DNA from 3 places in the Paenibacillus sp. FSL P2-0136 genome. Region 3 is predicted to be linked to each of the others. Evidence: riboswitches for the same ligand, from Rfam matches in the RefSeq annotation. Region 3 holds a riboswitch; each other region holds the start of a gene.

Region 1 (10,230 bases), 960 kb from region 3:
AATGCTATGCGAATGCCGCTCTTAAACGGCCCGCATTTTCTCCATCCGCACCAATTGTGTTCGGTTTTTCGCACACGTTTGGCCCACATGCAACTTATAACCCTTATACAATGCAAATAACCCGCCATGAAGCGGGTTATTTGCATATGGTCAAGTTAAGTTAGACACGGTTAGTCTAGTCAAGTTAAGTTAGGCACGATTAGTCTGGTCAAGTTAAGTTAGGCACGGTTAGTCTGGTCAGTTTAAGTTGATTCGCTTAGTCTAGTCAAGTTAAGTTCATTCGTTTATCCTGATCAGTTTAAATTACATCCGGTTTGGTCACATCAGGCTCAACCAGATTCAGCCTGCCTATCTCAAACCCAAGCGGCTCGGACAGGATATCCCAGTCCTTGAATACCGGCTGGAGTCCTTGCGAACGCAGCATCTCGGCCATCTCGTTCACGCTGCGGTTGTCCGAGATTTCAAACTGCGGCGTTCCCCCTTCCAGGGAATGTCCGCCCACTTCGGTGGATACCCCTGCGGACATCTTCGTGATGCCGAGCTGGACCAGATGATCGCGCAAGGCCGCAGGCTCGCGTGTAGACAGCGAGATGCCGGAGCGCGGCAGAAATAGGCGGTAGGCCAGAATAATCTGCACCAGCGCACGGTCGGTTACATCGCTTGCGGGATTGAATTCGCCTAAGTAAGGCCGGAACCGGGGAGTCGACAGCCCGATTTCGCATTCCGGGTACTTGTCCTGCAAATATCTCGCATGCAGCGCAGTGGCCAGCGCCTCCTGGCGCCATTCGTACATGCCAAGCAGGGCTCCGATATTCACCGAACGGAACCCGGCTTGACAGCCCCGTTCGGGAGCGTCCAGACGGTTGCGGTAGACGCGTTTGGGTCCTTTTACATGCAGCGCACGATAAGTTTCCTGATGGTAGACCTCCTGATAGAGCGTCAGACCGTCCACGCCAGCTTCTCTGAGCTCAGCATATTCTGCTGTCGAGAGCGGATTCACTTCAATGCTGACGGAGGCAAAATAGCGGCGCAGCACATTCACGCAGTCCCTCACATAACCGGCCGGACTGTCCCTGCGGGATTCTCCGGTCAGAATCAGAATGTGGCGCAGGCCTGTGGCTGCGATGGTCTCCGCTTCCCGGGCGACCTGCTCCAGCGTCAGTTTTTTGCGCGGAAAATCATAAATAGAACTGAAGCTGCAATACGTGCAGTGATTCACGCAATAATCAGCCAGGTACATCGGTGTAAACAGTTGCATCACATGGCCGAAATGCGTACGCGTTAAGCGGTGCGCCTTCTGCGCCATCTCCTCCAGATAAGGCTCCGCTGCCGGTGACAACAGTGCCATCAGCCCCTCTTCATCCACCCGCTCTGCACGAAGCGCACGCTTCACATCCTCTGCCGTATACCGGCTCCATAGCGTCCCGTAAGGAAGCTGCTCCAGCCGGGTCATCGTCTCATAAAAGCTCATAACCGTTCTCTCCTTCCTATTCCATCTGTCAGGCCAAGAACCCGGTCAACGGTGAAGAGGCTGCCGCCGTCTCTTCCACAGGCCCCAGTCCGGCGAGATAAGCCTTGCGCCCTGCGGCTACCGCGTCACGGAAGGCTTCTGCCATCAGCAGCGGATCCGAGGCGGTGGCAATCGCTGTATTAAGCAGCACCGCTGCGGCCCCCATCTCCATCGCCTCAGCCGCCTCGGACGGTCTGCCGATTCCGGCATCCACGATCACCGGCAGATTCGTCTCGGAGATCAGAATCCGGATCAGTTCCTTGGTCTGCAGTCCGCGGTTGGACCCGATCGGCGCTCCCAGCGGCATCACGGCCGCAGCCCCCGCTGCTTTCAACCGCAGGGCGGCGGACAGGTCAGGACTCATATACGGAAGCACCACGAAGCCCTCTGCTGCAAGGATCTCGGTCGCCCGGATGGTCTCGGTATTATCCGGCAGCAAATATTTCTGGTCGTTGATGACCTCAATCTTCACCCAGTTCCCCAGCCCCGCCGATCTCGCCAGCCGGGCAATCCGTACTGCTTCCTCTGCGGTGCGCGCACCGGAGGTATTAGGCAGTAAGGTCATATGGGAAGGAATATGGCTGACAATATTGTCACTGCTCTCCGGGTCCACCCGGCGCAGAGCAACGGTAATGACCTGTGAGCCTGATCGCGTAATCACCTCGGGAATGAGGGTGTTGCGGCTGTATTTTCCGGTACCAATGAACAGTCTGCTGGTTAGAGTCACTCCGCCAATCATCAATGGATCTTGCATGTTAACGCCTCCTGGGATAAGTCTTCGTGTTCAGCCTCCGCCTACAAAATGAACCAGCTCCACCCGGTCCCCCTCACTGAGCAGTGTCTCTCCGTAAACCTCTCTGCCAGCAAGCTCACCATTCAGTTCGACAATCACCAGCTTACCGGCCCACTCGGGCCGGGAGAGCAGATCCTCCAGTGTCCGGCAGCTCTCTTCGATTCTTTGCCTCTTTCCGTTAACGGTCACATTCATGCCTGTTCACCTCCTGCTGTGCCCTGTGTTTGAGCCATATCCAGCGCTTCAGCCAGCTCCGCTGCCCTGTCCCTGTGGACCGCTTCCCTGTACGCCATGGCCGCTGCCACCGGGTCCGGGGCTCCGCAGATCCCCGACATGACAGCAATGCCAGCCGCCCCTTGGGCCAGCACCGCTCCGGCATTACCCGGGGTAATCCCTCCAAGCGCAATCAGCGGGATGCGGCTCCAGCGGACAGCCTCGGCCAGTTGCGCAAGTCCCCGTGCCTGCTGCCCCGACTTGCAAGCTGTCGGGAAAACATGCCCGTAGAGGCAGAAGTCTGCTCCTTGCCTTCCAGCCTCCGCAGCCTCTTCCTGCGAGTGTACCGATCTGCCGATCCGCAGGCCCGGTGCAAGCCCGCGTGCTGCGGCTGGCGGAAGGCTATGCCAGGCCAACTGTACACCGCCTGCCCCAGCGGCCAAGGCAACATCGATCCGGTCATTTATGACCAGCTTCGAAGGCGGAACCCCGGCCTGAAGCATCTGCTGCGCCGCCGCCAGCAGTTCGCGGGCGGACATGGCTTTTTCCCGGAGATGGATATAATCCACCATGGGATGTACCGCCGCAGCCAGCTCCGCAAGCTTCTCAGGGTGGAGCCGTCCGTCTGAGATGACATGAATTTCGTGCAACACGTCCACCTTCCTCTCCTCAGCACTACGCTGATCCCTACCTCCAAACACAAAAAAGACCGCCCCCATAAGGAAGCAGTCTGGAATAGAAACAGGAATACCGGTATTAGCCGTATACCCCCGCTGCAATATTCGTTCTCCACTTCCCTACGCTGGTATAACCCAGATCAGGTTCAAAGGGTCCGAGCAGATACGCCCGTCTCAGCCTTGCGGCTCCCCTAGTGATCGTTCTATGCTATTGTTTGGCCTTGCTTTTTGTATATTAGCATATAATTCCTGTTAGAGCTATTCTTTCGTAGATTTTACTTCAATTACAAAAGCCACGGATGAACTCCCTTCTGAAAATTTACCATCCTCGGATGTCCAGAATGCTGATATGCCGTAGTAATAAACGCCTTGTTCTTTTGGAGCATTAAAAGAGCCGTTCTTCAATGGAATTTGCACTTCTTTATCATCGACAAATTGCTGAACGGTTAACCCGCCGGGTGCCGGTTTATAAGTAAAAGCAACATTGATCCCCCCCTCAGGGGCTATAGCAGTGGGAGTAACCCCCTGTACCATGGATTGTCCTCCTGCATAATCCGCACATCCTAATTTTCCCCAGCAATAGCTGCCTTGGGTAACCGGAATTTGGGTTTTCCCGGAAGTAACAAGGGGTAGCGGCGGCGATTCCTGTGTAATTCTAACCCCAATGCTTTTTGCATTTCCTTCCAATCTTGTATTTGCCACAAGTCTTCCTGCAAAAGGAGTCAAATAAATGAACACTACCAGAAAAACTAAAATCCCCGCTGCAGATAGAATGAATCCTTTTTTTCTAAGCATCCCAATCCCCTATTCATATCAAATTATCTAAATAGACGGAATTATATTGTAATAGTTACAAGCGCTGAAAAAAAGCCTACCGGCAAGCGGTTAGGCTTTTTAAAAATAGAATTTATATGTTGCACACGATTTCTGAAGATGCCGATTAAAGAATCTGCATCCAGATCTTATTCTGCACCCATTATCCGTTGACAACCTCACCGCCGTTCACATGCATCACCTGTCCGCTCACATAGGAGGAATCGTCCGAGGCCAGGTATACATACGCCGGTGCCAGCTCTTCAGGCTGCCCCGGGCGCTTCATCGGCTGGGTGCCGCCGAACTCACTGACCTTCTTCGCGTCAAAGGTTGACGGAATCAGCGGGGTCCAGATCGGTCCGGGCGCTACTGCGTTCACGCGGATGCCCTTATCGGCCAGATTCATTGACAGCGAACGAGTGAAGCTGAGAATGGCTCCTTTGGTGGACGAATAGTCCAGCAGCTGCGGGCTGCCGCGATACGCCGTGATGGAGGTCGTGTTAATGATCGTAGCGCCTTTTTTAAGATGAGGCATAGCTGCCTTCGTCAGGTAGAACATGGAGAAAATATTCGTCCGGAACGTACGCTCCAGCTGCTCCGCTGTAATGTCCTCAATATGGTCCTGCGGATGCTGCTCCGCCGCATTGTTAATCAGGATGTCAAGCTTGCCGAGTCCTTCAACGGTTTGACGTATCAAGCTCTGACAGAAGCATTCGTCCCCGATATCTCCGGCGATCAGAATACACGTTCTGCCCTCCTGCTCAACCTGGCGCTTGGTCTCTTCCGCATCCTCATGCTCGTTCAAGTAGGAGATCACCACATCCGCGCCCTCCTTGGCAAAATGAACGGCAACCGCACGCCCGATCCCGCTGTCGCCTCCGGTAATGAGCGCAGCCTTGCCCAGCAGCTTGCCTGCTGCCTTGTACGCCGGTGTCTCAAACTCCGGGAGCGGGTTCATCTCACTCTCAATTCCCGGGCGCTGATCCTGTACCTGCGGGGGCAGAGTTTTGACAGGTTGTTTGTTAGTGTCTGGCATAATCCATTCTCCTTTCGCTGTCCACAGTATTGTTGATTAATCATGTTAGCATGGCTTAAGGTCTGGTGTTTATGCATCAGGCAGTGTGCCTGCTTGACTGTACGTTATGTTACTTACCACACTTGGCAGCCGCCCAAACAGCCAATCTTCATTCAACGGTGCCTATATCGGAACGGTAGTACGGTAAGGAACGAACGTTTCCAAAAAGAATATTATCTATATCCGCTAAGGGGAATGTCCTATACTTTGTGAGGAACCACGGCAAGATCGTATCGAAATCATACTAGCAGGAGGGTATCGCACAATGAATGCAAGAATCACCTTATCTCCGGTCACCCCGGACGATATCGATTTCATCACAGATCTGGAAATGAGCGCTTCACTCTGGCCCTTCGAGGATATGATTCCAACCGACAAGGAGGCAGTCCGGAAGACTGTGGCGGAACGAATCCAGAGCGACTGGCATAGACAATTCCTGATCAGGCTAGCCACTCCCGAAGCAACCCCTGTAGGGGAACTGAGTATACATTGGTATGTAAAAGAGCGCGAGAGCTGGGAGTTGGGCTACAGCCTGTTCCCTGAATACCGGGGGCAAGGCTACGGCACCGAGGCGGCGCAGCTGGCCTTGAAGCTTGCTTTTGAAGAATGGAAGGCCCATAGAGTCGTGGCTATGTGCAATGAATACAATACCGCATCCATCAAGGTGCTGGATAGGCTAGGCATGGTCCGCGAGGGCGTATTCCGGGAAGAAATACACTGGAATGACCAGTGGGTGAACCAATACTTTTACGCGATACTGGACCGGGAGTACCTGGGGCGAAACGGGATATAGAGATAGACCGGGGAACGATGCTGTATTCTGTTTTTAGGCACGTTGCTCATTTTCATGCTGGAGCTGTGCCTTGAAAGACATGTTTGTTTTCGCATAAATCGGGTCGATATCTCTTCATAGCAGTACATCGCCCCTCATGACAAGACCTCACTCCTTGGGATAGCGGCCTTATTTCCAGAACTCTATTCATCTTCCTTCACAATTGCATCCTGAACCTTACCCGCACCCGTAACCTTCGTTGACGTATTTAGAATCGCCTGCGTCACCGTTGTCCCTTCATCCAGCTCTATCTTAACCCCTGTTGCAGTGGCAGCGGTCTTAAGCGTGCGTATGGAGCCTTTTTGCAGGTGGAGGACGGGTCCTTTGGCTTCAATGTTCACATCTCCGAAATTGCCGTTAAGCGTCACTACGATCCCGGCTGCAAGGCCGGATGGCAGATCAATATCTGTGAACCCGTCTCCGGTACCCTCCCCCTCTTCCAGATTTACACCGGACTGTACCGACAATGCCTTCACCCAGGCTGTACCTTCGGTGACCAGGCGGGCAGTTCCACTATTTTTCTGCACAATCACTTGGTTCATGGTTGTGTTCTTGAGCTGCACTGAGGGATCTCCGCTTCCCTGTATGATGACCTTGCCTAGTACTTCAACACTGTCCAAGTTCACCTCTCCGTTGCCGATTCCTTCCTCCAGGACCAGGTCTCCAAAAATCTTCAGATTCTGCAGCAGCACATCATAGCCGGATACAGTGACATTGTTATAGTATTTGACGGCTCCCGGTTCAAAGCTTCCAAGCCCCTCAGAATGGCTGATAGTTACACTCTGCAAGCCGCCGCTTGTGACATTGTAATAATCCAGCAGTGCAATTGCTTCGGCCCGGGTCATCGCCTGTTCTGGAGCAAACCGCCCGTCCGGGTACCCCTTCATTCCTCCGTCATTGATCAGTGCAGCGACATCGGCTTCACTCCAGCCTGCAATCTGATCCTTATCGCTGAACATGGATAATACCTCCGTGCTTCCCGTCTCAAAATACATCATTCTGCTCACCATAATCGCCGCCTCCTGGCGCATAACGGGATCGCCCGGACGAATCGTGCCTCCGTAACCCTTGATGATGCCCACTTCCAGCGCTTTCGAGATTTCTTCGTATGCCCAGCTTGTCTTAGGCAGATCGCTGAAATCAGCCTTCACCTTGCTCTCAGCCGTCAGCCCGGCCAACTGGTTGATTAACGCGATAAATTCCGCTCTAGTGATCGCCTGATCCGGCCGGACTGACCCGTCCGCGAATCCCTTCAGCCATCCCTTTTCCAGCCAGCGGCTCATCTGCTTCTGCGCCCAGTGTCCTTCATAATCGGCTGCCGCAGACATATGCCCGGCTGAACCCAGCAGCAAGCCCAGACCCAGCCCGACCGTTACTAATTTTCTTCCTATCATTACTGCGCTCACTCCTAAGTATGTATGTGATGCCAAATGAACCAAGCACCTAATCACAGTGTACCGGAATACATAGCCGTTGGGAACAATATCCAACCATGTGCATCCAGACATGCGAAACAGCCCTGGAGGCCGAGGCTTCCAGAGCTGTTATCACACTGCCCATCCGGCAGCAGGTTATTTAGATAATTGTGTTGTAGACCATGAAAAAGATCATGACGACCAGCGAGACCATCAGCAACAGACTCATGGTACGTATCTTGGCTGTCTCCGCAGAGACATCGCGGTTCTCTCTCATGCCAGCCGCAGCAAGGCGCAGAGGCTTGGTCATAATCCCGCCGAACGCGAACATAGCCAGCAGAAGCACCGTAACAATGATCATCCAAGGTACAGAATACTCGCCCTTAGTCATCATGTAGCCGCCGGTCAGCAGCTGAATCACCAGCCCGTATTGGGCAAAGCGGTTGAATCCGCCGATTGCACTGAGCGTGCCTTCCTTCGCCGGGGAGGACAGCTTAGCCGTCCCGCTTAAGATAAACGGCAGCACCAGATAGAAACCGAGTGCCAGTGTCCCGATCATATGCAGAAAAAAGAAAACATGACCCATCATAATCTCCTCCATTTCAATTTGAGGGGCTCCGGCAGATTGCCGGGGTTACATAGTTACAGAGGAAGTCACCGTGCGGACCGAATCAGCGGACTGGTCGAGTGCCGCCTGTTCCTCCGCCGTAAGCTCCAGTTCAAAAATCCGCTCAATGCCCTCCGCTCCCAAAAGCGCAGGAACTCCCATGAACAGGTTCTCATAGCCGTATTCACCCTCAAGCAGAGCGATTACCGGTATGATCCGTTTCTTGTCCTTGAGAATAGCCTCCGCCATCTGAACCAGGGATGCTGCCGGAGCAAAGTACGCGCTGCCGTTCCCAAGCAGGCTGACAATTTCACCGCCGCCCACACGGGTACGCTGCACAATCTCTGCAATGCGATCTGCCGGGATAAGCGTCTCGATTGGAATACCGCCTACGCTGGAATAACGCACTAACGGCACCATATCGTCGCCATGGCCGCCCAGCACGAAGCCGCGTACATCCTCTACCGATACATTAAGCTCCTTAGCGATGAAGGTGCAGTAGCGGGCCGTATCCAGCACCCCGGATTGCCCGATGACACGGTTCTTGGGGAAGCCGAGCGCATGATAGGCCACGTATGTCATCGCATCCACCGGATTGGTCAGTATGATCACAATGGACTCTGGAGCCACGCGCTTCACATTCTCACAGACCGATCTGACGATGTTCGCATTGGTATTGACCAGATCCTCACGGCTCATGCCGGGCTTACGGGCAATCCCTGCGGTAATAATAACGATGTCAGAGTCCGCTGCGTCCTCATAGCTCGAAGTTCCGGTAATTTGAGCATCGAAGTTCTGCACGGGTCCCGCTTGGAGCATATCCAGCACCTTGCCCTTGGTAGGATTCTCAAGCTGAGGAATGTCAAGCAGCACTACATTGCCAAGCTCCTTCTGGGCAAGCATAAGCGCCGTGGTCGCGCCGGTGAATCCGGCACCTACGACAGTGATTTTTGAACGTTTGATCGCCACGGTAGCCCTCCTAACCTGATGATAGTCTGAAGGCGGCCTACATAGATATAAGCTACACGGATGTGCAGCTTATATCTGTAGTATTTACCGGCCCGGCCTCTTACAGATGGTTGATGATCTCGTCAGCAAAAGCAGAGCATTTCAGCTCAGTCGCGCCTTCCATCTGGCGGGCAAAGTCGTAAGTAACCGTCTTGTTGTTAATCGCCGTACTCATTCCCTGGTAGATCAGGTCAGCCGCTTCCTGCCAGCCCAGATGCTCAAGCAGCATAACGCCGGAGAGAATAACAGAGCCCGGATTCACTACATCCTTGTCAGCATACTTAGGTGCCGTACCATGTGTAGCTTCGAAAATAGCATGTCCCGTAATATAGTTAATATTCGCTCCCGGAGCGATACCGATGCCGCCAATCTGGGCAGCCAGTGCGTCGGAGAGATAGTCACCGTTCAGGTTCAGCGTTGCAATGACATCGAAGTCTGTCGGGCGTGTCAATACCTGCTGAAGCGCAATGTCCGCAATGGCATCCTTCACGATGATCTTGCCTGCAGCTTCGGCTTCCTTCTGGGCAGCATTCGCAGCCGCTTCACCGTCGCGTTCCTTGATGACATCGTACTGGTTCCAGGTGAAGACCTTATCGCCGAACTCTTGTTCAGCCACTTCATAGCCCCAGTTCTTAAAGGCGCCTTCAGTGAACTTCATGATGTTGCCTTTGTGTACCAGGGTTACGCTCTTGCGTCCGTGCTTGATCGCATACTCTACTGCTGAACGAACAAGGCGTTTCGAGCCTTCCTCGGATACAGGCTTAATACCGATACCGGATGTTTCCGGGAAGCGGATTTTGTTCACGCCCATTTCCTTCTGCAGGAATTCGATCACTTTTTTCACTTCGGCAGAGCCTTCCTGATATTCGATACCAGCATAGATATCCTCTGTATTCTCACGGAAAATAACCATATCCACCAGCTCAGGATGCTTCACCGGAGAAGGAACGCCGTCGAAGTAGCGCACCGGGCGCAGACATACGTACAGGTCAAGCTCCTGGCGCAGCGCTACGTTCAGGGAGCGGATACCTCCTCCAATCGGAGTGGTCAGCGGGCCCTTGATGGCCACAATGTACTCACGGATCGCTTCCAGCGTGTCGTTCGGCAGCCATTCACCATATGTATTGAAGGCCTTCTCGCCGGCAAACACTTCGTACCATGCAATTTTCTTCTTGCCGCCGTAGGCTTTCTCTACAGCTGCATCCAGCACCCGCTTGGAGGCTTTCCAAATGTCACGGCCTGTCCCGTCACCCTCGATGAATGGAATGATCGGCTGATCCGGAACCA
Region 2 (10,230 bases), 3.2 Mb from region 3:
TGAGAAGTAGCGGACGACATCGTTCTCGTCGATAAAGGTCAGATCCACCGGCAGATGATTCATCAGCGTCTCGAGCTGGTGTAGCGACAGCAGCCCGGTCTCGAACCGGATGAAGCCCTGCGGGGACAGGCCTTCCCCTTCTTCCGCCGGAACATCAGCACCCTCAGGCTCCGCTGCACGTTCCGGTATCCATTCCTGGTCGGGCGCAGTCAGGCAGAAGCCGATTTCATCGCTTTCGCGGGCGATTTTGACCCACTCATCCTCAGTCAGCTTATCCAGCGCCATCGGGAGCAGAATATTCTCTTCCTTGAAGATCATCTCATTGACTTCCTTAATGATCTCCTCCAGTGCGGCTGTAATCTGCCCGCTGTCTCCGTTATAGGCGCTAAGCGCCTTCTTGGCTTCCTTGATCATATTGCGGATTCCGTCATCCACTCCCCACATTACCTTCGTAGGACCGTATATGCCGTACTTCTCCAGGTAAGGGAAAAGCAGATTCTCCTTGCGGCTGTAGTGCTTGTCGAGATCCAGCAGCAGACTCAGGTCCTCCAGCAGCTTATAGATAATCTCATCGCTGGCGTTCTTCTTGAACTTATCCGCATGCAGCTCCAGGCGGAAGTTGACCAGACGTTCGATCTCCCGGTTCTCCAGCTTGAACGTATGCACGGGATGACCGGGCTGCTCCTCAGGCTTAGAAGAACGGTGAATCTGTTCAATCGAGCCCTTGAAGATTGCCGTATGCACGGAGCAGAGGCGCTGTACTTCCTCTACCGGAATGCCTTCCTCGGTCATCAGAGAGTGCTCCATGGCGGAGATTTCCTCCACCGTAACATCGCCTACCGCTTCTTCAAAACGCGCCTTAACCTCCTCCACGCTTTTGCCCGCATGCAGCTCCTTGATGATCTCTCTCAGCATAGCCTGGCGGCGTGTCTGTTCCGGAATATCGACCTCGCGGTTATTAATCAGTTCGCTCATTACAATCTCTCCTTCTATTCTATAATCTCGAAACCATGCTGCTGAAAGGCCAGCCGAACGGTTTCCAGCTCTATTTTCTTTAATTTCATTCCTTTGGACAGGGTCATGAATCGTCCTGCAGTCTGCAGCATTCCAGGCTTCGCAATATCACGAAAACCCAGTTCCACCATGATCTCAACAATTTCCGGGTGCCTGGTTACCAGCTCAAAGACCGATTCATCCAGCTTCAACGCTTTGCTCATCCTTTTGCACACCTCACTAATGAGAATTCTTCTCAACACCAGCTTAGCATAGGGTACAGGGGTGAATTGTGATTGTAATCACTAACTACAAAAAGACTATCCCCGCCAGCCATTCAGGCTTGGGGGGATAGCCTCAGAATAATACGTTTCCGCTGTAATCACGGCCTCTCGGCCATGAACAACGTACCTACATATAGATTAGGTCATGCAGCTAAGTTACAGTGATTGGCTCCATCTATGGGAATTCCGGATATCATGCGAAATCCGCATGCTGCAGAATTTAGGGCCGCACATCGAGCAGAAATGCGCCTGCTTTGCCCCCTCCGCAGGCAGGGTCTCATCATGATACGCCTGCGCCCTTTCCGGGTCCAGGGAGAGATGAAACTGGTCGCGCCAGCGGAACTCGAACCGCGCCTTGGACAGCGCGTTGTCCCGGTCCTGCGCACCCGGATGTCCCTTGGCGAGGTCTGCGGCATGTGCAGCAATTTTGTAGGTAATGACTCCTTCGCGCACATCATTCTTGTCAGGCAGGCCTAAATGCTCCTTAGGTGTAACGTAACACAGCATTGCCGTTCCAAGCCCCCCGATTATCGCTGCCCCGATGGCCGACGTGATGTGATCATAGCCGGGTGCAATATCCGTAGTTAGCGGACCGAGGGTGTAGAAAGGGGCTTCGTGGCAAATCTCAAGCTGCTTGTCCATATTCTCCTTGATCTTGTGCATTGGCACATGGCCCGGACCTTCTACCATAACCTGAACATCGTGCTTCCAGGCAAGCGCCGTCAGCTCTCCCAGCGTCTCCAACTCGGCGAACTGTGCTTCGTCATTGGCATCGGCGATAGAGCCGGGACGCAGGCCATCCCCCAGCGAGAAGGCCACATCATACGTCTTCATAATCTCACATATGTCTTCGAAGTGTGTGTACAGAAAGTTCTCCTGCTGATGAGCCAGGCACCAGGCAGCCATAATCGATCCGCCCCGGGATACGATGCCGGTCATTCTCCGGGCAGTGAGCGGAATATAGCGCCGCAGCACCCCGGCATGAATGGTGAAGTAATCCACCCCCTGCTCCGCCTGCTCAATCAGCGTGTCGCGATAGAGCTCCCAGGTTAAGTCCTCGGCTATACCGCTCACCTTCTCCAGCGCCTGGTATATGGGCACTGTCCCGACCGGCACAGGAGAATTGCGGATAATCCACTCCCGGGTGGTATGGATCTTAGAGCCGGTGGAGAGATCCATGATGGTATCAGCCCCCCAACGGGTCGCCCACCGCATCTTCTCCACCTCCTCTTCAATAGAAGAAGTGACCGCCGAATTTCCGATGTTGGCATTGATCTTCACCAGGAAGTTACGGCCGATAATCATCGGCTCACTCTCCGGGTGATTGATATTGGCCGGAATAATAGCACGGCCCGCAGCCACCTCATCCCTTACGAACTCCGGCCGGATATTCTCCCGGATCGCAATATACTCCATTTCCGGTGTGATGATCCCTTGCCTTGCATAATGCAGCTGGGTCACATTGCCGCCTGCATAGGCCCGCCTCGGATTCCTGCGCAGTCCTGGATAAGCTTCTGCGGCAGCCCCCTCTCTGCGAATTCCGTTATCCTCCGGCCGGACGGCTCTTCCGGTGTACTCCTCCGAATCGCCACGCTCCGCGATCCAGCTTGAACGGTGCGGCGGCAGCCCCCTCCGAATATCCGTCTCCTCCGCGGCATCCGTGTACATACCGCTTGTGTCATAGACACGCAGCGGAGCATTTTCCTCTTCCCCGGCAACGCCTTCGGTTCTGCTAAGGCTGATCTCCCGCATTGGCACCCGGATATCCGGGCGTGAGCCCTCCACATACACTTTACGGCTTGCGGGGAATCCCGAAAGATCCACCTCTTCGTTTTTACCCATTCCTGTCATTTCAATCTCCTCCTCTTCGCTCTGTACACTCATCAGATAAGAGGTCACGCAGCAGATTGAGCTGAAGAATCTATTGATTCCTGCAAGTCAAAAAGCCGCTCCACCTGGAGCGGCTTTATTAAAGGAACAGCCAAATAAAGACTGTATTCAAAAAAGGTCCGACTCCACTTTCCTACGCTGGTATGATCCAGATCAGGTTCAAGGGTCCGGAAATTCAATTTTCCCGTCTCAGCCTATTCAGGCTCCCCTAGTGGGTATCTTATCTAATTAAATACATTTTACCTGTATGGGTAATTCTTGTAAACCCGTTATTTGTCCAGCGATTCGCTCCAGTCGTGCACCATCGTGCCTTCCAGGAACTTCTCGGCATCCATAGCGGCCATACAACCGGTTCCCGCTGCCGATATCGCTTGACGGTAACGGGTATCCTGTACATCGCCACAGGCGAATACACCCGGGATGTTGGTCTCGGTGGTACCCGGGTTGACCACAATATAGCCATTCTCATCCGTATTGATCTGCCCGCCCAAGAAGGCTGTGTTCGGTGTGTGTCCAATCGCTACGAACACGCCGTCTGCCTCCACCAATTCTGTCAGACCTGTCTCATTGTTAAGCACCGTAAGGCCCTTCACTCCGGTCTCTCCTACCGTTACTTCAACCGGTGTGCGGTTCAAGGCCCAGGTTACCTTGCTGTTGTCACGCGCCCGGTCCTGCATGATCTTCGAGGCCCGCAGCTCGGGACGGCGGTGAACCAGCGTTACGCTGGATGCAAAGCGGGTCAGGAAGCTGGCTTCCTCCATGGCGGAGTCTCCGCCGCCGACGACGACAATCTTTTTATTACGGAAAAAGAAGCCGTCACAGGTCGCACAGGTGCTGACCCCGCGTCCCACATTCTCCTGCTCGCCCGGAATGCCCAGATATCTTGCAGAGGCCCCGGTTGAAATAATAACCGACTCCGCTTCCAGTACACCCATTCCGTCCACTGTTACCTTGAACGGACGCTGTGAGAAGTCCACCGACTCCACCCAGCCATTCTTGAATTCAGCGCCGAAGCGTTCCGCCTGCTTGCGCATATTGTCCATCAGGTCCGGACCCAGAATCCCTTCAGGGAAGCCTGGAAAGTTCTCCACTTCTGTCGTCGTTGTCAGTTGTCCCCCCGGCTGCAAGCCTTCAATGACCAGCGGGCTCAGGTTCGCACGCGCCAGATAAATCGCGGCAGTCAGCCCGGCCGGGCCTGTTCCGATTACAATCGTTTTGTACATTACATTGGCCTCCTTACAAGTAGGTGTTCTTACAACAGCAATTGCTTCAAATACGGGTAGTGGACGGCGATAAGCCGCCGGTTCCGGGCAGCATCCCCTTGGGTCCGGGAGCAGCCGCAGGCTCCTGCTCTTCGCCGGGCGAGCCACCGGCTTCATTCAGGTTCTCCCCGATCAACCGCTGAAGGCTGAACAATGCCGCCTCCTGCAGGCGGTCCTCCTGCAGCGGCTCCTGCTCCAGAACTCCGCGCAGTACCTCGGACATCTCCTCGTCCTCAATCCAGCGGAGAGCCTCGGTCACCTGAAGCTTCGTAGCGGAATCGCCGTAGCGCAGCGCCCAGAAGAACGAGGCGCGCAGCAGCGGATTATTCCGCACTTCTTCAGTGAATCTGCCCGTATTGCCCTTCCACTGCTTCAGCTGCTCCTGGAAGGGCAGCTGATAGTTATAGCTGACAGCAGGCATAGGGTGCCCTTCTGCCCGGGCCTGCTGGAGCTGGGACAGGAAGAACGCCGGGACAGCGGAAGCAGGGTCCAGCTTGGCTGCCTGTCTCCAGCAGCGCAGCGCCTCATCATGTTTTCCGCTATTGCTTGCCGCCGCAGCACAGTAATGATACAGCCCGGCGTCTCCGGCGACCTCCTCGTCCTTCAGCAGACGGCGGAAATGGCTGTAAGCGGCAGCGTGCCGGCCCAGGATACCCATGGTTGTAGCCATTTTGAATACATGCTCCTGATGGAACGGCACCGTTGCTTCAAGCATACCGAGCAGCGTTTCAAGCTGTTCCTTATCTCCTGCATACTGCAGGAAGATGGCCATATTGCACAGAGCGTGCAGATTGCCGGGGTCTTGCTTCAGCACCTCATTCAGACATTCCTTCGCCTTGGCGAACCGGCCCATATAGAAATGAGCTAGTGCCAGATTATTATGCGCAGCCAAAAAATCCGGGGTACCCGCAGTGATCTCCTCCAGCAGCTCTACAGCCTGAGGGAACTTCCCCTCCTCCAGCAGACTCCGCGCCCGGTCATGCTCTACGACTCCCTCACGGCTGCGGATACGCACCAGCGGAGCAGGCCGGTTCAGCTCATATTGCAGCAGCTCCATCAGCTCTTCGGATTCGGTCATGAACTCGCCGTTAGCATCCTCTTCCAAGTAAGTGACCAGCGAGCGCTCCGCCTCTTCAAAGCTTTCCATATTGGCGAAGTTATTAGCCATGTAGAAATGGCATTCTGTCATAGCGGGGTCGATTTTCTCCAGAACATGGATAAGAATCTCGTTAGATGCGGTATAATTGCCCATCTCAGATAATATACCCGCCATATTGCAATGATTCACCGGATTATCCGGCTCATATTCAACAGCTTTGCGAAAATTTCTTAATGCCTTATCATATTGAAAGCGGTCCAGCGACCGAACGGCTCTTTCAAAGAAAAAATTGGCATCCAGAGTGACCGGAATGACATTACTGTGCTCCGCGGTATTCTCTGAAGTTCTCTCTATCATGGAAGCAAGGCACCTCCCTTGTTTCAGCTTCCCTAGCCTTACCTGTTCGTTTCCATTTATGGTCTCGGCTGTCTTCTTCACACAGTATACCACATGTGGCAACGAGATTCTCAAGTCTCAGAGAGAGAGCTAACGGGAGGGAAAAGCTCAAAAAAAGACGCGGGAGTTAAATCCCCGCGTCTCTGAACAGCTTATCTATGGAACCGCCCTCGATGATAATACGCGTGGCCTCAGCCAGCATGGGAGCTACCGAGAGCACTGCGAATCTGCTGGAATGCTCGTCCGGCAGGGCAATCGAATCGGTAATGACAATCTCGTCGATATTGGGATGATCCATCCGCTCAAGCGCATCCCCGGAGAACAGTCCGTGCGTAGCACAGACGATACTGTTCCGGGCACCCCGCTCCTTCAGGCCCTCCACCACATTGACGATTGTGGTTCCGGTATCTATAAGATCCTCTATAATGATTGGCGTCCTGCCTTCCACATCACCAATGACATGCGTAATCACCGATTCATTATGCGCCGGACGCTTCTTAATCATGATGGCGAACGGCGAATCCAGCCGGCTGGCCAGCTTCTCCGCCATGGACGCCCGTCCCGCATCCGGGGAGACCACGACCAGATCGGTAAGCCCCTTCACCTTCAGATAACCGCTAATCAGATCAAGCGCCGTCAGATGATCGACCGGGATATTGAAGAATCCCTGTATGGCTGCGGCATGCAGATCAATCGTAATTACTCGCGTTGCACCGGCGGTGGTCAGCACATCGGCAACCATTTTGGCCGAGATCGGCTCACGTGGTGCGGACTTACGCTCCTGCCGGGCGTACCCGTAATAGGGAACGATAATGTTCACCGTTCTGGCCGATGCGCGCTTGGCGGCATCAATCATGACCAGCAGCTCTACAAACAGCTCGTTAATCGGATGAGCCAGGGATTGCACCAAAAATACGTCGCAGTTCCGGATGCTCTCTTCATAATGCACATAAATCTCGCCGCTTTTGAAACGGGTCAGCTTAATCTGGCCAAGCGGCGCACCAAGGCGCTCCGCAATATCAGCGGCAAGCTTCGGATTCGACGAACCGGAAAAAATCCGTAATTGATGATGCATAGTACCCTCCTGGGATTATAAATTTATACGCTGAACGGAACAGATGTACGGCGGCGTCCTTCAAAGACGGACAGTTCGCGGAAGCCGGTGCGCCAGAGCATGTCCCGGGCCTCTGTTAAGCCGTCTCCCAGCTTCATGGGATCATGCGCATCAGAGCCAACCGTGAGCGGAATGCCCAGCGCAAGCGCCTGGACGAGCACATGCTCTGCCGGGAACATCTCGGCGCACGGCTTGGACAGCCCGGAAGCGTTCAGCTCCATCGCGATGCCGCTGCGGGCAATGACCTTCAGCGTATCCAGCTCAAGCTTCTTAGCCTCCGCCAGGTCCTCCGGCGTCCGGGGTCCGTAACCGAACCTTTTGATGACATCCATATGTCCTATAATATCATATAATCCTGATAACGCCGACTTCTGTACAGCATCATAATAGCGGCGGTATACCGCCATGACATCCTGGCCTTCCCAGCCATGGGTCTGCCGGTGGTCGGTAATATCCCATTCTCCCAGGAAATGCACCGAGCCAATCAGATAATCCCACGGATAGGGTGCCAAAAGCTCGCGGATCTGCTCCTCATATCCCTCAATATAATCCGCCTCCAGCCCGACCCGCAGCTCAATCGTGCCCCGGTAGCGCTCCTTCAGCGTAAGGCATTCCTCCACATATCGCGGAAGCTCTGCAAGAGGCATAGCCATCTCGGGATAGTAGTGGTCCGGGTCGACATGGATCAGCGGCAGATGATCCGACAGCCCGAGCTGCTCAAGACCCAGAGCGATGCCCCGCTGCACATACTCCTCCAGCTTCCCGACCGCATGGCCGCAGCGTTCATGATGGGTATGATAATCGATGTGCATGCAGAAAGTTCCTCCTAATCCCGCCGCGGGCGTTCATGGCGGGCGCTCAGCTCTTCCAGAATCTCATCCAGCGGAAGCTTGCGCTCCTGCAACAGCACGAGCAGGTGATAGATCAGATCGCTGACCTCCAGGCGCAGCTCGGCATTATCTTTGTTTTTGGCGGCAATGATCGTCTCGGAGGCTTCCTCACCGACCTTCTTCAGGATCTTGTCCACGCCCTTGTCGAACAGATAGGTCGTATACGCCCCCTCAGGACGGTTCACCTCACGCTCGGCAATCACACGCTCCAGCTCCCCGAGTACCGCAAACCGGCCGCTCTCTGCTTCAGCAGCGTTCACGGCATTCCCGGCAGTGTCAGTTACGGTTGCCGGTGAATCGAGCGGAATCTCGCGGAAGAAGCAGCTGTTCTCCCCGGTATGGCAGGCCGGACCCTCCGGCACTACCTTCACCAGCAGCGTATCGCTGTCACAATCGTAATGGATCGAGGTGATCGCCTGCGTATTGCCGGACGTCCCCCCCTTATGCCACAGCTCGCTGCGTGAACGGCTCCAGAACCAGGTCTGGCCGCTCGTAAGTGAGCGCTGCAGCGATTCAGGATTCATATAGGCGAACATTAATACCTCCAGGGTGCGCGCATCCTGAATGACAGCAGGCAGCAGGCCGGATTCATTCCAGCGGATGCCGGACACTGCCTCCTGCTGGCTTAGTGCGATATCCTTCTTGTCCTCGCTCATCGGATCTCTACTCCTCTTTGCTTCAGATCAGCCTTCAGATCATGAATAGCAATCTCTTTATAGTGAAAAATGGTTGCCGCAAGTCCGGCATCTGCCCGGCCTTCCGTAAATACATCATAGAAATGCTCAATTCTCCCGGCCCCGCCGGAAGCAATGACAGGAATACTCAGAAGGTCGCTGACCGCCGCCGTCAGCTTCAGGTCGAAGCCGTCCTTGGTCCCGTCCGCGTCCATACTTGTAAGCAGAATCTCGCCGGCCCCCAGCCGCTCCGCTTCCTTGGCCCAGTTCAAGGCCCGGATACCCGTGGGCGTACGTCCGCCGTGCGTATACACTTCCCATTCGCCCCAAGCCTCATTATATTTGGCATCCATCGCCACTACAATGCACTGGGAGCCGAAGTGACGGGCCCCTTCCAGAATCAGCTGAGGGTTATTTACAGCGGCCGTGTTAATGCCGATCTTGTCCGCTCCGGCACGCAGAATCCGCTTCATATCATCAGGGGTCGAGATGCCCCCGCCGACCGTGAAGGGAATGGCAATCTCACCCGCCGTCTGCCGCACCACTTCAATCATGGTCGCCCTGCCTTCCACAGAAGCGGAAATATCGAGGAATACCAGCTCATCCGCTCCCTCACGGTCGTACAGCGCCGCAAGCTCCACCGGATCTCCGGCATCGCGCAGATTCACAAAATTCACGCCTTTTACCACACGCCCGTCCTTCACATCCAGACAGGGAATAATCCGTTTCGCCAACATGCCAAGACCCCTCCTTAGTATAGACTTACCGCAATCCGGAGGATTGGCCCAGGGTCTGCAGCGCTTCACCCAGATTAATATTGCCAGTATACAGCGCCTTGCCCACAATCGCCCCGCCGATTCCGCTGCCGCTATGTACGTTCAGGCGCTGCAGATCATTAAGGCTGGTCACGCCGCCGGAAGCGATTACGCTGCGGCCGCTTGCTTTAGCCATAGAGAGAATGCCTTCCACGTTCGGCCCCTGCATCATCCCGTCACGGGAGATATCGGTATAGATGAAGGTCTCGGCACCTTTGGCGGCCAGCTCTCTGGCCAGATCTTCCGCGCGGACCTCAGATGTATTAAGCCAGCCGTGCGTAGCCACATAGCCGTTGCGGGCATCGATGCCGATGGCAACTTTGTCGCCGTATTTGGCAAGAACCGCTTCTGTAAAAGCCTGATCATTAATGGCTGCCGTTCCGATAATCACCCGGCTGACGCCAAGGCCCAGCAGCTTCTCGACATCGGCAAGAGTACGGAGACCGCCGCCGACCTGTACAGGAACATTCGCATGCTTAGCAATAGTTCCAATGATGGCATCATTCACGGGGCAGCCTGCTTTGGCTCCGTCCAGATCCACCAGATGGATATACTGCCCGCCCTGCTCTTCCCATGACTTAGCTACCTCTACCGGACTGTCGTTATAGATCGTCTCTTGGGCATAATCACCCTGCTGCAGCCGGACACACTTGCCGTCCCGGATATCAATCGCCGGATATAGGATAAAAGAAGACATGAATACTCCCCGCTTTCATTGCAAATTAGTGATTCAGGCAGGCTAAGCCTGCTGTGCCTGGAGCCTCAGGAAATTACCCAGCAGCTTGACGCCATGCTCCCCGCTCTTCTCCGGGT
Region 3 (10,230 bases):
GCCGCCGCCTAGTCCCTGAATGACCCGGAAAACAATCAGCCATTCGGCGCTGCTTGGTGTAGCGCACAGAATCGAGCCTATCGTAAACACAATTACCGCCGTCAGGAAGACCGTCTTGGCCCCGAACCGGTCAGACAGCCAGCCTGACAGCGGAATAACTGAAGCCTGAGCCAGCATATATCCGGTAACTACCCACTGCAGCGTATGCAGGTCCGTCTTGAAATCCACCACCAGCCTGGACAAGGCTACATTCATCGCCGTACTGTCCAGCACAACCATAAATACTCCGGCAATAATGGCCAGCAGCGGAACCAGAATGCTGGACAGCCGGAAATCGGCTTCCTGCTTCAAGGTCTGATCCATGTCTCTTCTCCTCCTGAGCTGTCCGCGTTCTACATTGACCTGCGGGCAGATTGTTCTATATAATGAGTGAACGGACAACTGTCCGTAAGTGCAATTCATAGTCTACGGACAATTGTCCGTTGTGTCAATTCTTTTATTTATTTTTCTGTAAATCGCTGATTTATTTCTGAAAGGGGTTCTCATGAAAAAGCCAGACACCGATGCTGCACAGCTCCCGCGCTCAGCTCCGCAAGCCAAAGAATCCGCTCCGTCCGAGTCCGCCGATCCTTATGTACAGCGGATTCTTGAAGCTGCACGCCAGTTGTTCACCGAGAGCGGACTTGAGGCAGTCAGCATGTACAGCATTGCCAAGCGGGCAGGCATAGGACAAGGCTCCCTGTACCGCCGCTTCACGGACAAGGGTGAGATCTGTTCTGCACTGCTGAAGGGCAGCGCAGATCAATTCCTGTCCGGGCTGGAGCAGCAGGTGGCTGCCAGTGCCGGTGAAGCTCCGGCTCTCGCTCAGCTGCAGAGCAGCATTGAGCAGATTGCCGATTTCATTGAGCAGTATGCCGAGCTGCTGAATATGATCAAAGCCGAGTTCACAGGTAAGAAGCAGCTGACCCAGTTTGAGCATCCTTTTTTTCAGCGGCTGGGGGTGATGATGACAGAGCTGCTGCAGCGTGCTGCGGAGGGCGATGAGATTATTGACATTGATCCTGTCTTTGCGGCCACGGCCTTAATCTCTGTTCTCAGCCCTGATCTGTACCTGTATGAGCAGAAGCGGCACCACTCCTCCAAGCTGGACATCTCCCGGGGCATCGTCACCTTGTTCGTGACCGGTCTGGCGAAGCGCTGACCGCCTGCTCTTTACAAGAGGGGAATTTGTGGTATATTAAGTAGCAATTACGAATTCAATAACACCTGTTAATTCACTAGGGGAGTCGGCCGACTGAGACGGAGCTTAAGCTCCGGACCCTTTGAACCTGATCTGGATCATACCAGCGGAGGGAAGTGGAGCAGAATGTATCAGTGGTTCCCGTCACAGGGCCGCAGCCGACTGTACCTTCCGCCCCATTCATTGCCTCCGGGAATGAATGGGGCTTTTTTGTGCTCCGCGCAGGTTCTATTTCAATCCGGGGAGGCTTGTACATAGTCTTATGATCAACATTAGCAATCTATCCTATGCTTTCGGGACCGGTTCGTCCCGGACACCCGTCTTCTCAGAGCTATCCATGAATGTGCAGCGCGGCGAATTCATTTCTGTCGTAGGCGGAAGCGGATGCGGCAAAAGCACCTTGTTCAAAATCATCGCCGGCCTGCTGGAGCCGGACAACGGCAGGATTACGCTGAACGGAGCCGAGTCCGCTACAGCAGCGAAGAGGCTGGGCAGTGTGGCCTACATGCCGCAGCAGGATCTTCTCCTGCCTTGGCGGACCGTGCTGGACAACTGTCTGCTGCCCTGGGAACTCAAGCGCAGCCGTCCCAAAGCGGCCGCCGTGGCCGAGATTCTTACCCTGCTGCAACGCTTCGGCCTAGAGGGAACCGAAGGGGCTTATCCCCAGGAGCTGTCCGGCGGGATGCGCCAGCGCGTGGCGGTCCTCCGCACCGTGGCGGCGGGGAATGACCTGCTGCTGCTCGATGAGCCGTTCGGGGCGCTCGATGCCATTACCAAGCGCTCACTGCAGCGCTGGCTGCTCGAGTTATGGGCGGAGCTGGACAAGACGGTGCTGTTCATCACCCATGATCTGGAGGAGGCTCTGCTGCTCAGTGACAGAATCTATCTAATGACGGGCAGCGGCGGCGGGATGCAGGAATTCCCAGCCGGTCTCCCCCGTCCGCGCCATCACAGTCTGAACTATCAACCGCAGTTCGCCGCCCTGCGCCAGGAATTGGAGCTGAAGCTATATGAGAACCGCCGCTCCTAGAAGCTTGCTCCAGCATTACGGTCCGGCTTCCCTGCTCGCCCTGCTGACGCTTGCAGTCTGGGAGACTGTAGCCCGGCTGGGCCTGGTTCCTCCCTTCATTCTTCCGGCTCCGTCTGCGGTCTGCAAGGCCTTGCTGGAGGAACGCCGCCTGTTATTCGGGGTGCATCTGCCGGCTACACTGCTTGAGGTACTCACGGGCTTCGCACTGTCTGTGGTCTGCGGCTGCCTGCTGGGAATCGCCATGCACCTGTTCAGTCCGCTGGCCAAGGCGCTGTACCCGCTGCTGATCATCAGCCAGACGGTTCCGCTGATCGCGCTCTCTCCCCTGTTCATCATGTGGTTCGGCTACACCCTATGGAGTAAGGTCGCCGTTGTCTTCCTGACCGCTTTCTTCCCGGTGGTCATCGGCACCTATGACGGCTTGTCCAAGAACACGGACGCCTACCGGGAGCTGCTGCTGACATATGGCGCGAACCGCTGGCAGATTCTCGGGAAGGTGGGCGTTCCGCTGGCCCTGCCCTCTTTTTTCTCCGGACTGAAGCTGTCGGCTGTGTACTGTGTGATCGGTGCAACCATCGGGGAATGGCTTGGAGGCAGCCAGGGGCTGGGCTATTTCAGCCGCAGAATGGCAGGGAATCTCCAGAGTGCCAAGATGTTCGCCGCTGTTGTCTTGTTATCCGTGCTCGGTATCCTGCTGTTTCTGGCTGTCGCCGCACTGGAGAAGATTATTCTGAAGAAAAGAGGACGTTATTCATGACTACTATCCGCTATTTCCGTTATCTGCACCATGCGATTTCAAGGCCAACCGTTCTACTGTCTGCTCTGCTGCTCTGTATGCTGCCCGTCCTGGCAGGCTGCACCAATACGAACAGTCCGGCGTCCTCCGGCTCTTCGGCGGGGACTACAGCCACTTCTGAAGCTGGGACTGGAGCCGAAGGCGCAGTCCATAAGCTGACGATTATGCTCGACTGGTATCCCAATGCTGTCCACTCTTTTTTGTATGCGGCAGAAGCTGAAGGCTATTTCGCCGAGGAAGGTCTGGAGGTTGATATTCAGATGCCGGCCGATACCAATGATGCGCTGAAGCTTGTTGCTGCGGGAAAGGTGGACCTGGCACTCAGTTACCAGCCGCAGGTATTGATGGCACGGGGGGAGCAGATTCCGATCAAGTCGATTGCTGCGCTGGTGCGCCACCCGCTGAATCATCTCATGGTAGCTGCAGACAGCGGCATTACCCGCCCGGGAGAGCTGTCCGGCAAGCAAGCCGGATATTCCTCCGTCCCGTTGTATGAAGCCATGCTGAACACGATGGTCAAAAGCGACGGCGGGGACCCTTCCTCCCTCAAGCTGGTGGATGTCGGCTATGAGCTGATCCCTGCTCTCTCCACCGGACGGGTGGATGGCATTATGGGCGGGTTCATCAACCATGAGCAGCTGATTCTGGAGCAGGAAGGCCATCCGGTCCGCTCTTTCAATCCTGTGGATTACGGGGTCCCGGATTATTATGAGCTGGTGCTGGTCGCCAGTGAACAGGGACTGCAGGATTCACAGGGCTTTTATCACAAATTCGTGGATGCCATCAGAAAAGGCCAGCAGTATGTAGCCGATCACCCGGATGAAGCGCTGAAGCTGCTGCTTACCCATCAGGAGGATACCGCACCGCTGGATGAAGCCATTGAGCAGCGCAGTCTGGAGATCCTGCTGCCGCTGATGGATGCCGGTTCCCAGCCCTTCGGCTATCAGGACAGCGCATCATGGGAGAAGGTGAACCAGTGGCTGAGCGAGAACGGTCTGCTGGCTGCCGAAGTGGATGTTAAGAATGCTTTTATTAATTTTTAATTACATCTTTCAGGAGGAATTCATATGTCTTATCTGTCCAAAGTACGCCAGGCGAACCCGCTGGTGCATAATATCACGAATATCGTAGTTGCTAACTTCACAGCTAATGGGCTTCTGGCCCTGGGAGCTTCGCCGTTCATGGCCGATGCCATTGAAGAAGTAGCGGATGTCGCCGCCATGTCCGGCGCGGTTGTGCTGAACATCGGTACACTGAATGAAGCTGCCATTGCTTCCATGATCGAAGCCGGAAAGGCTGCGAACCGCCACCATGTACCGCTCGTGCTTGATCCCGTTGGAGCCGGTGCTACCGCCTACCGCACGGATGTTACAGCTAAGCTGCTCAGTGAGCTACAGCTTACTGCGCTGCGCGGCAATGTGGCCGAGGTTGCCAATGTGGCCGGGGAGAGCTGGGCTAGCAAAGGCGTGGATGCCGGAGCAGGCGAGGGCGATGTAGTAGCTCTAGCCATTAAAGCAGCGCAGAAGCTGAACTGTGTCGTAATTATCACCGGCAAGGAAGACATCATCACAGATGGCAAGCGCACTTATATCGCCAGCAACGGGCATTCCATCCTGACCCGGGTAACCGGAACCGGCTGTCTGCTCAGTGCGGTGGTGGGTGCATTTCTTGCCGTAAGCGGCGGGGAGGTGCTTGAGGCGGCGGCCGAGGCCCTCTCCTTCTACGGCGTGGCAGCAGAGCTTGCCGCTGAGGCGGCTGAAGCCCAAGGTCCGGGCAGCTTCCAGACCTTGTTCCTGAATCAATTGTCACTAGTGACCCCGGAGCAATACAGCAGCCGCTCACGGCTGAAGCTGCTCGAAGCCTAGAAAGCGCACCTCAAAGGAGAGAACAAGATGACTAGCATACGCAAAGCGTTGACCATTGCCGGCTCTGACAGCGGCGGCGGGGCCGGGATTCAGGCGGACTTGAAGACGTTTCAGGAGCTGGGGGTGTACGGCATGTCTGCACTTACTGCACTCACCGCCCAAAATACATTAGGAGTCCAGGGCGTCTATCCGATGGAGCCGGAGACCGTTGCAGCCCAGTTAGATTCGATCGGCAGTGATCTGCCGCCGGATGCCATTAAGACAGGGATGCTGTTCAGCAGTGACATTATCCGCGTGGTTGCCAGTAAAGTGCAGCAGTACGGCTGGCAGCAGAAGCTGGTGATCGATCCGGTCATGGTCGCCAAGGGCGGCTCACAGCTGCTGCTCCAGGAGGCAGTACAGGCGCTGATTACAAGCCTGCTTCCTCTCTCGCTTGCCATCACCCCCAATCTTCCAGAAGCAGAGATGTTGACAGGTATGAAGATTGAGAGCCGGGAAGACCGGGAACAGGCGGCAAGACTGCTTCATCAGATGGGACCCGAGTACATTATCTTGAAAGGCGGACATGACTCCTCAGGAGATGAGGCCGTGGATCTGCTCTATGACGGACGGGAATTCCAGTATATGTCCAGCCCGCGGATTGCGACGAAGCATACTCACGGAACCGGCTGTACCTTCTCGGCTGCGGTGACGGCGGGTCTTGCGCTGGGCCGCTCCATGCCTGAAGCGGTCCATACCGCCAAGGCCTTCATTCAAGCGGCGATTGAGGATAGTCTGAATATCGGGGCCGGGCAGGGGCCGACGAATCATTTTGCTTATGGGAACCGGATGAGATCAAGGGGGATACCGCTATGACACGGATAGACATCGAGGATATGCGCAGACTGCTGAAGCTGTACTTCATTATGGGCAGTGTGAACTGCCGCCAATCACCCGAGGACACTTTAACCGCTGCTGCCGCTGGGGGCATCACTCTGTTCCAATTCCGGGAAAAGGGTCCTGCTGCGCTCAAGGGTGCCGCACTGCTCCGTCTAGGGCAACAGCTCCGGCAGATCTGCCGGGCCTATAACATCCCGTTCATCGTGAACGATGATCTGGAGCTTGCCGCTGCGCTGGATGCCGATGGCATTCATGTCGGCCAGGATGATCTGCCTGCCAGGCTGATCCGGGAACAGCTCGGTGAGCATAAGATCATCGGAGTCTCCGCACATAATCTGACGGAAGCCCGGCAGGCTATCGCGGACGGCGCCGATTATCTCGGAGTCGGTCCTGTCTATCCTACTTCGTCCAAGGATGATGCCCAGGCCGTCCGGGGAACTACTGTCATTGAAGAGCTAAGACGAAGCGGCCTGAGCATTCCTGTGGTGGGAATCGGCGGCATCACCCTGGAGAATGCCCCACCGGTAATCCGGGCGGGTGCGGATGGTCTCTCCATCATCTCGGCCATTGCCGGAGCTGAGGATATACGCGAGACCACGCGGAGATTCGCGCAGCTCGTCACTGCTCCTTCTTCATAATTTCAAACCAGGCAGGCTGCGGGTGGAACGATGCTTGTGGAACAATGCGGGTGCCTCATGCCACGCATAGGATATACCTCACTTTTCCACCCGTCTCTTTGTGGCGACATATAACGTTAACCAGGGCGCATACCCATTGTGTTCGGTTTTCCGATTACATTCGGCTTACGTGGCGCTCCCAATTCAATTATGATCGGTTTTTCGATTACATTCGGCCTACGCGGCGCATCCTGTCCAATTATGATCGGTTTTTCGATTACATTCGGCTTACGTGGCGCGCCCAATCCAATTATGATCGGTTTTCCGATTACATTCGGCTTATGGCGCGCCCAATCCAATTATGATCGGTTTTTCGATTACATTCGGCCTACGCGGCGCGCCCTGTCCAATTATGATCGGTTTTTCGATTACATTCGGCTTACGTGGCGCGCCCAATCCAATTATGATCGGTTTTTCGATTACATTCGGCCTACGCGGCGCATCCAATTATGATCGGTTTTTCGATGTGGTAGCGTCAAGAAGTTTGTGTAAAATCCTGAGTAGAAGTGCCTCCCCCGGGTTACGGGTTGGGATGTAGTGTTTCTGGGGGAGGGGGAACCCCGACTCCCAGAAACTGGATTTCTCTGCTACGCCTCTTCCGGTGTGGGCAAAGAGGGGTAGCGTGTTTCGAATAGCTCTTTTAGCTTCTTTTTAACGGCATCCACTCCAAAGCCTTGGGCGACCCGCCCTGCATGACGTTCATTGTATTCCAGCATCTCCAGGTACACGATTTTCTCTGCGGCATCCATGTTTGTCAGACTGTTCATCGGTTTCAGACGCTTGCGGATTTCCTTGTTCATCCGCTCGATGGGGTTCGACGTGTAGATCGCTTTACGGATCGACAGCGGATAGTTGTAGAACGTCAGGAGTGTGGATAACTGTTCCTCCCAGGACCTCATTTCCTTCGGATACAGCTTGTTCCACTTCGCTTTGACCGTATCAAAGTTAGCCCGGGCTACCACTTCATCCGGTGCGGTATATACGGTTTTCAACGCCTCCATGACATCGGTTTTGTGCTCCATCCGAATTTTATGAAACGTGGCCCGCACTTTGTGCACTACGCAATGCTGTACATCCGCCTGAGGATAGGTCTCTTTAAACGCCGCATCCAGTCCCGGTAGCCCGTCAAACAAACCCAGCAGGACTTCCTGCGCTCCGCGGTCGTACAGGTCTTTGAGTACCTCCCGCCAGCCATTCGAACTCTCTTGGCCACCCACGTAGAACCCGAGAATTTGACGCTGTCCCTCCTCGTCAATTCCCATCGCAAAGTAGACCACTTCACCACGAACCGTGCCCCGTTTCAGCTTCACGTACAGCCCATCTAAATAGATGACGGAGTACCGTTTGCTCAGTGGCCGTTTCTGCCACTGGTGGATATCGTCTAGCACCGTAGCCGTAATATTGCTGACCGTGGTGGGGGAGTAGTGGCTGCCAAACATACTTTCAATGAACCGGGCCACATCCCGCGTACCCATGCCCGATTTATACATTTGGATGACGGCCTCTTCTAACCATCCGTCCCGCCGCTGGTACGGCTCAAACAACTGCGTCTGGAAAAGGCTTTGGCGGTCCCGGGGCACCTGAAGATCCTCGATATGGCCGTATTTCGTGTGTAAATCTCGCGTATAGTAGCCGTTGCGACTATTGCTGGCACCGGCTTCTTCACTGTCCATAAACCCCTGGATTTCGGCGCGCAACAGGCGTTCCATGTTGTCTTTTACAAAATCTTTAACAAGTTTTTCAAATAGATTATTCAGCGAACTTTCGGGTAAAATATTCATTGGTAGGGTTCCTCCTTGGTGGTTTCGCAATCCCGAGGATACCCTACTTTTTTGGTGCCTGACTAGGCTCCAAATCTTGGTACACAACTTATTTTACGCCATCCATCCTTGTCCAATTATGATCGGTTTTTCGATTACATTCGACCTACGCTACCCCCTCTATCCCCACGTAATCTTCCCATAACAATAGTAGAATAGAATTGTCCGTCTGCCAGCCGCTTGTCTCTGCGCAGGACACCCTCGACCTCGAAGCCAAGGCGCTCATAGAGCCGGATCGCCTTGTCATTCCCCTCCAGAACCTTCAGGCTCAGCTTCTCCAGACTGATGGTATCCGCCCAGCCGATAGACTGCTCCAGCAGGCTCCTGCCGATTCCATATCCCCAGAATTCCTGCAGCACCCCGACTCCGAACTCGGCCTGATGGGCCAGCCTGCGAAGCGGACTTCCTTCACATCTGGCGAAGCCCGCCAGCCTCTCCTGAACCTCGGCAACCAGGAACAGGTTCGTGCCGCTGGCCGTATCCGCCGCTATAAGCGACCGGAAGCCCTCCGGGCCGATGAATGCTTCCCCCTGAACCCGGTCTAAATTCTCCGTCTCCCCGTCGATCTTCAGCCTCAGCGCTGATAACTGATGGGCATCCTGCGGTACGGCGGATCTCACCGTGTATCGGAGCCCTTTATTTTCATATCCCTGTGCAACAATAATCATTCTGCTTCTCCCCTCCCAAGCTTAAGGCTGCAATCTCGTTCTCCACTTCATTCCGGCTTATCCAGTTTAGCATTTACTTCCGTAAAATCCAGGCGTATAATGCCCATGACAGACATGTTTCAGGATTTTTTTTACATATATAGTATCCCTAAAATTCAAGCAAAGCTGGTGACCCTATTGTCGAGAGGCTTCAGAGCCATGGGACCCGGAGGAGGCTTCGGGCATGGCAAATTAAAGTTCGATGAGGAGGAGGCGAAGCCGGATATATCCAAAGCCCTGCTATTACGCATCGTCAAATATTTCGTCCCATACTGGAAGCAGACGCTGCTGGTGATGACCGTGCTGTGCATCTCCGCAGTGCTGGGGTTGCTCCCTCCTATCCTGATTCAGCAGATCATTGACCGGGCGCTCCCGGACAAGAATCTGCAGCTGCTCTTCCTGCTCGTTGCCGCCTCGCTGGCTACAACGGTTGTGTCAGGACTGCTCGGCGTGCTGCAGAATTATTTGAACTCTTTTATCTCCCAGAATATTGTCCATGATATGAAAAACCAGATGTACCGCCATCTGCAGAGCATGCCGCTGCAGTTCTACTCAGGCGTCAAGCAAGGCGAGGTCATCACCCGGATGACCAGTGACATTGCCGGAATTCAGGGCGTCTTCAACAGCACCATCGTCAATTGTGCCAGCAATCTGTTCATTCTCATCTCCACGGCGGTAACCCTGTTCATCATGAACTGGAAGCTTGCGCTGCTAGGCATCCTGGTCATTCCCTTATTCATCGTGCCCACCCGCAAAATGGGCAATGTCCGCTGGAAGCTGGCCAAAGAGACGCAGGAGAAGATCTCGGAGCAGAATCAGATCATTGAAGAGACGCTCAGCCTCAGCGGGTACATGCTTATGAAGCTGTTCACCAGAGAGGACACCGCGCTGGCAAGCTTCCAGACCGTAAACGCCCAGGCGACACGGCTGCAGATCCGCGAATCGATGGCCGGCCGCTGGTTTATGCTGGTCCTTACCACCTTTACCAGTATCGGGCCGATGCTGATTTATCTGTACGGGGGTTATTTATTCATCCAGGGAGAGCTGAGCATTGGAGCAATTATCACCTTCGTGGCACTGCTGAGCAGATTGTATATTCCGGTTATGCAGATGACCAATCTCTATGTGGATGTGAACCGTTCGGTGGCGCTGTTTGAACGGATTTTTGACTATTTTGATATGGACCCGCTAATTGTGGATGCTAAGCTGGCTCTTC

What was found. Region 3 has a riboswitch for thiamine pyrophosphate ahead of NYE26_RS12525 (ABC transporter ATP-binding protein). Riboswitches for the same ligand answer to the same signal wherever they lie in the genome.
Region 1: it holds a riboswitch for thiamine pyrophosphate, as region 3 does, so the genes downstream of both, NYE26_RS08545 (thiamine phosphate synthase) here and NYE26_RS12525 (ABC transporter ATP-binding protein) in region 3, are expected to answer to the same signal.
Region 2: it holds a riboswitch for thiamine pyrophosphate, as region 3 does, so the genes downstream of both, thiC (phosphomethylpyrimidine synthase ThiC) here and NYE26_RS12525 (ABC transporter ATP-binding protein) in region 3, are expected to answer to the same signal.

The regions. Positions count from the first base shown of each region.
Region 1 is NZ_CP150244.1:2,051,541-2,061,770, reverse strand. Features, by position in the region: gene thiH (2-iminoacetate synthase ThiH) at 299-1,471, opposite strand; gene NYE26_RS08555 (thiazole synthase) at 1,500-2,264, opposite strand; gene thiS (sulfur carrier protein ThiS) at 2,295-2,498, opposite strand; gene NYE26_RS08545 (thiamine phosphate synthase) at 2,495-3,175, opposite strand; TPP riboswitch at 3,294-3,396, opposite strand; gene NYE26_RS08540 (hypothetical protein) at 3,452-3,988, opposite strand; gene NYE26_RS08535 (SDR family oxidoreductase) at 4,170-5,042, opposite strand; gene NYE26_RS08530 (GNAT family protein) at 5,347-5,874, shown strand; gene NYE26_RS08525 (S-layer homology domain-containing protein) at 6,057-7,307, opposite strand; gene NYE26_RS08520 (hypothetical protein) at 7,489-7,914, opposite strand; gene mdh (malate dehydrogenase) at 7,963-8,904, opposite strand; gene icd (NADP-dependent isocitrate dehydrogenase) at 9,005-10,230, opposite strand, start outside.
Region 2 is NZ_CP150244.1:7,446,337-7,456,566, reverse strand. Features, by position in the region: gene NYE26_RS32090 (DUF438 domain-containing protein) at 1-975, opposite strand, end outside; gene NYE26_RS32085 (DUF1858 domain-containing protein) at 990-1,217, opposite strand; gene thiC (phosphomethylpyrimidine synthase ThiC) at 1,434-3,128, opposite strand; TPP riboswitch at 3,281-3,387, opposite strand; gene trxB (thioredoxin-disulfide reductase) at 3,437-4,390, opposite strand; gene NYE26_RS32070 (tetratricopeptide repeat protein) at 4,437-5,885, opposite strand; gene NYE26_RS32065 (ribose-phosphate pyrophosphokinase) at 6,052-6,999, opposite strand; gene hisJ (histidinol-phosphatase HisJ) at 7,023-7,850, opposite strand; gene hisIE (bifunctional phosphoribosyl-AMP cyclohydrolase/phosphoribosyl-ATP diphosphatase HisIE) at 7,865-8,584, opposite strand; gene hisF (imidazole glycerol phosphate synthase subunit HisF) at 8,581-9,339, opposite strand; gene hisA (1-(5-phosphoribosyl)-5-[(5-phosphoribosylamino)methylideneamino]imidazole-4-carboxamide isomerase) at 9,365-10,114, opposite strand; gene hisH (imidazole glycerol phosphate synthase subunit HisH) at 10,157-10,230, opposite strand, start outside.
Region 3 is NZ_CP150244.1:3,008,150-3,018,379, reverse strand. Features, by position in the region: gene NYE26_RS12535 (DHA2 family efflux MFS transporter permease subunit) at 1-363, opposite strand, end outside; gene NYE26_RS12530 (TetR/AcrR family transcriptional regulator) at 545-1,201, shown strand; TPP riboswitch at 1,270-1,372, shown strand; gene NYE26_RS12525 (ABC transporter ATP-binding protein) at 1,503-2,270, shown strand; gene NYE26_RS12520 (ABC transporter permease) at 2,251-3,027, shown strand; gene NYE26_RS12515 (ABC transporter substrate-binding protein) at 3,024-4,109, shown strand; gene thiM (hydroxyethylthiazole kinase) at 4,128-4,931, shown strand; gene thiD (bifunctional hydroxymethylpyrimidine kinase/phosphomethylpyrimidine kinase) at 4,959-5,786, shown strand; gene thiE (thiamine phosphate synthase) at 5,783-6,448, shown strand; gene NYE26_RS12495 (IS256 family transposase) at 7,075-8,268, opposite strand; gene NYE26_RS12490 (GNAT family N-acetyltransferase) at 8,403-8,975, opposite strand; gene NYE26_RS12485 (ABC transporter ATP-binding protein) at 9,174-10,230, shown strand, end outside.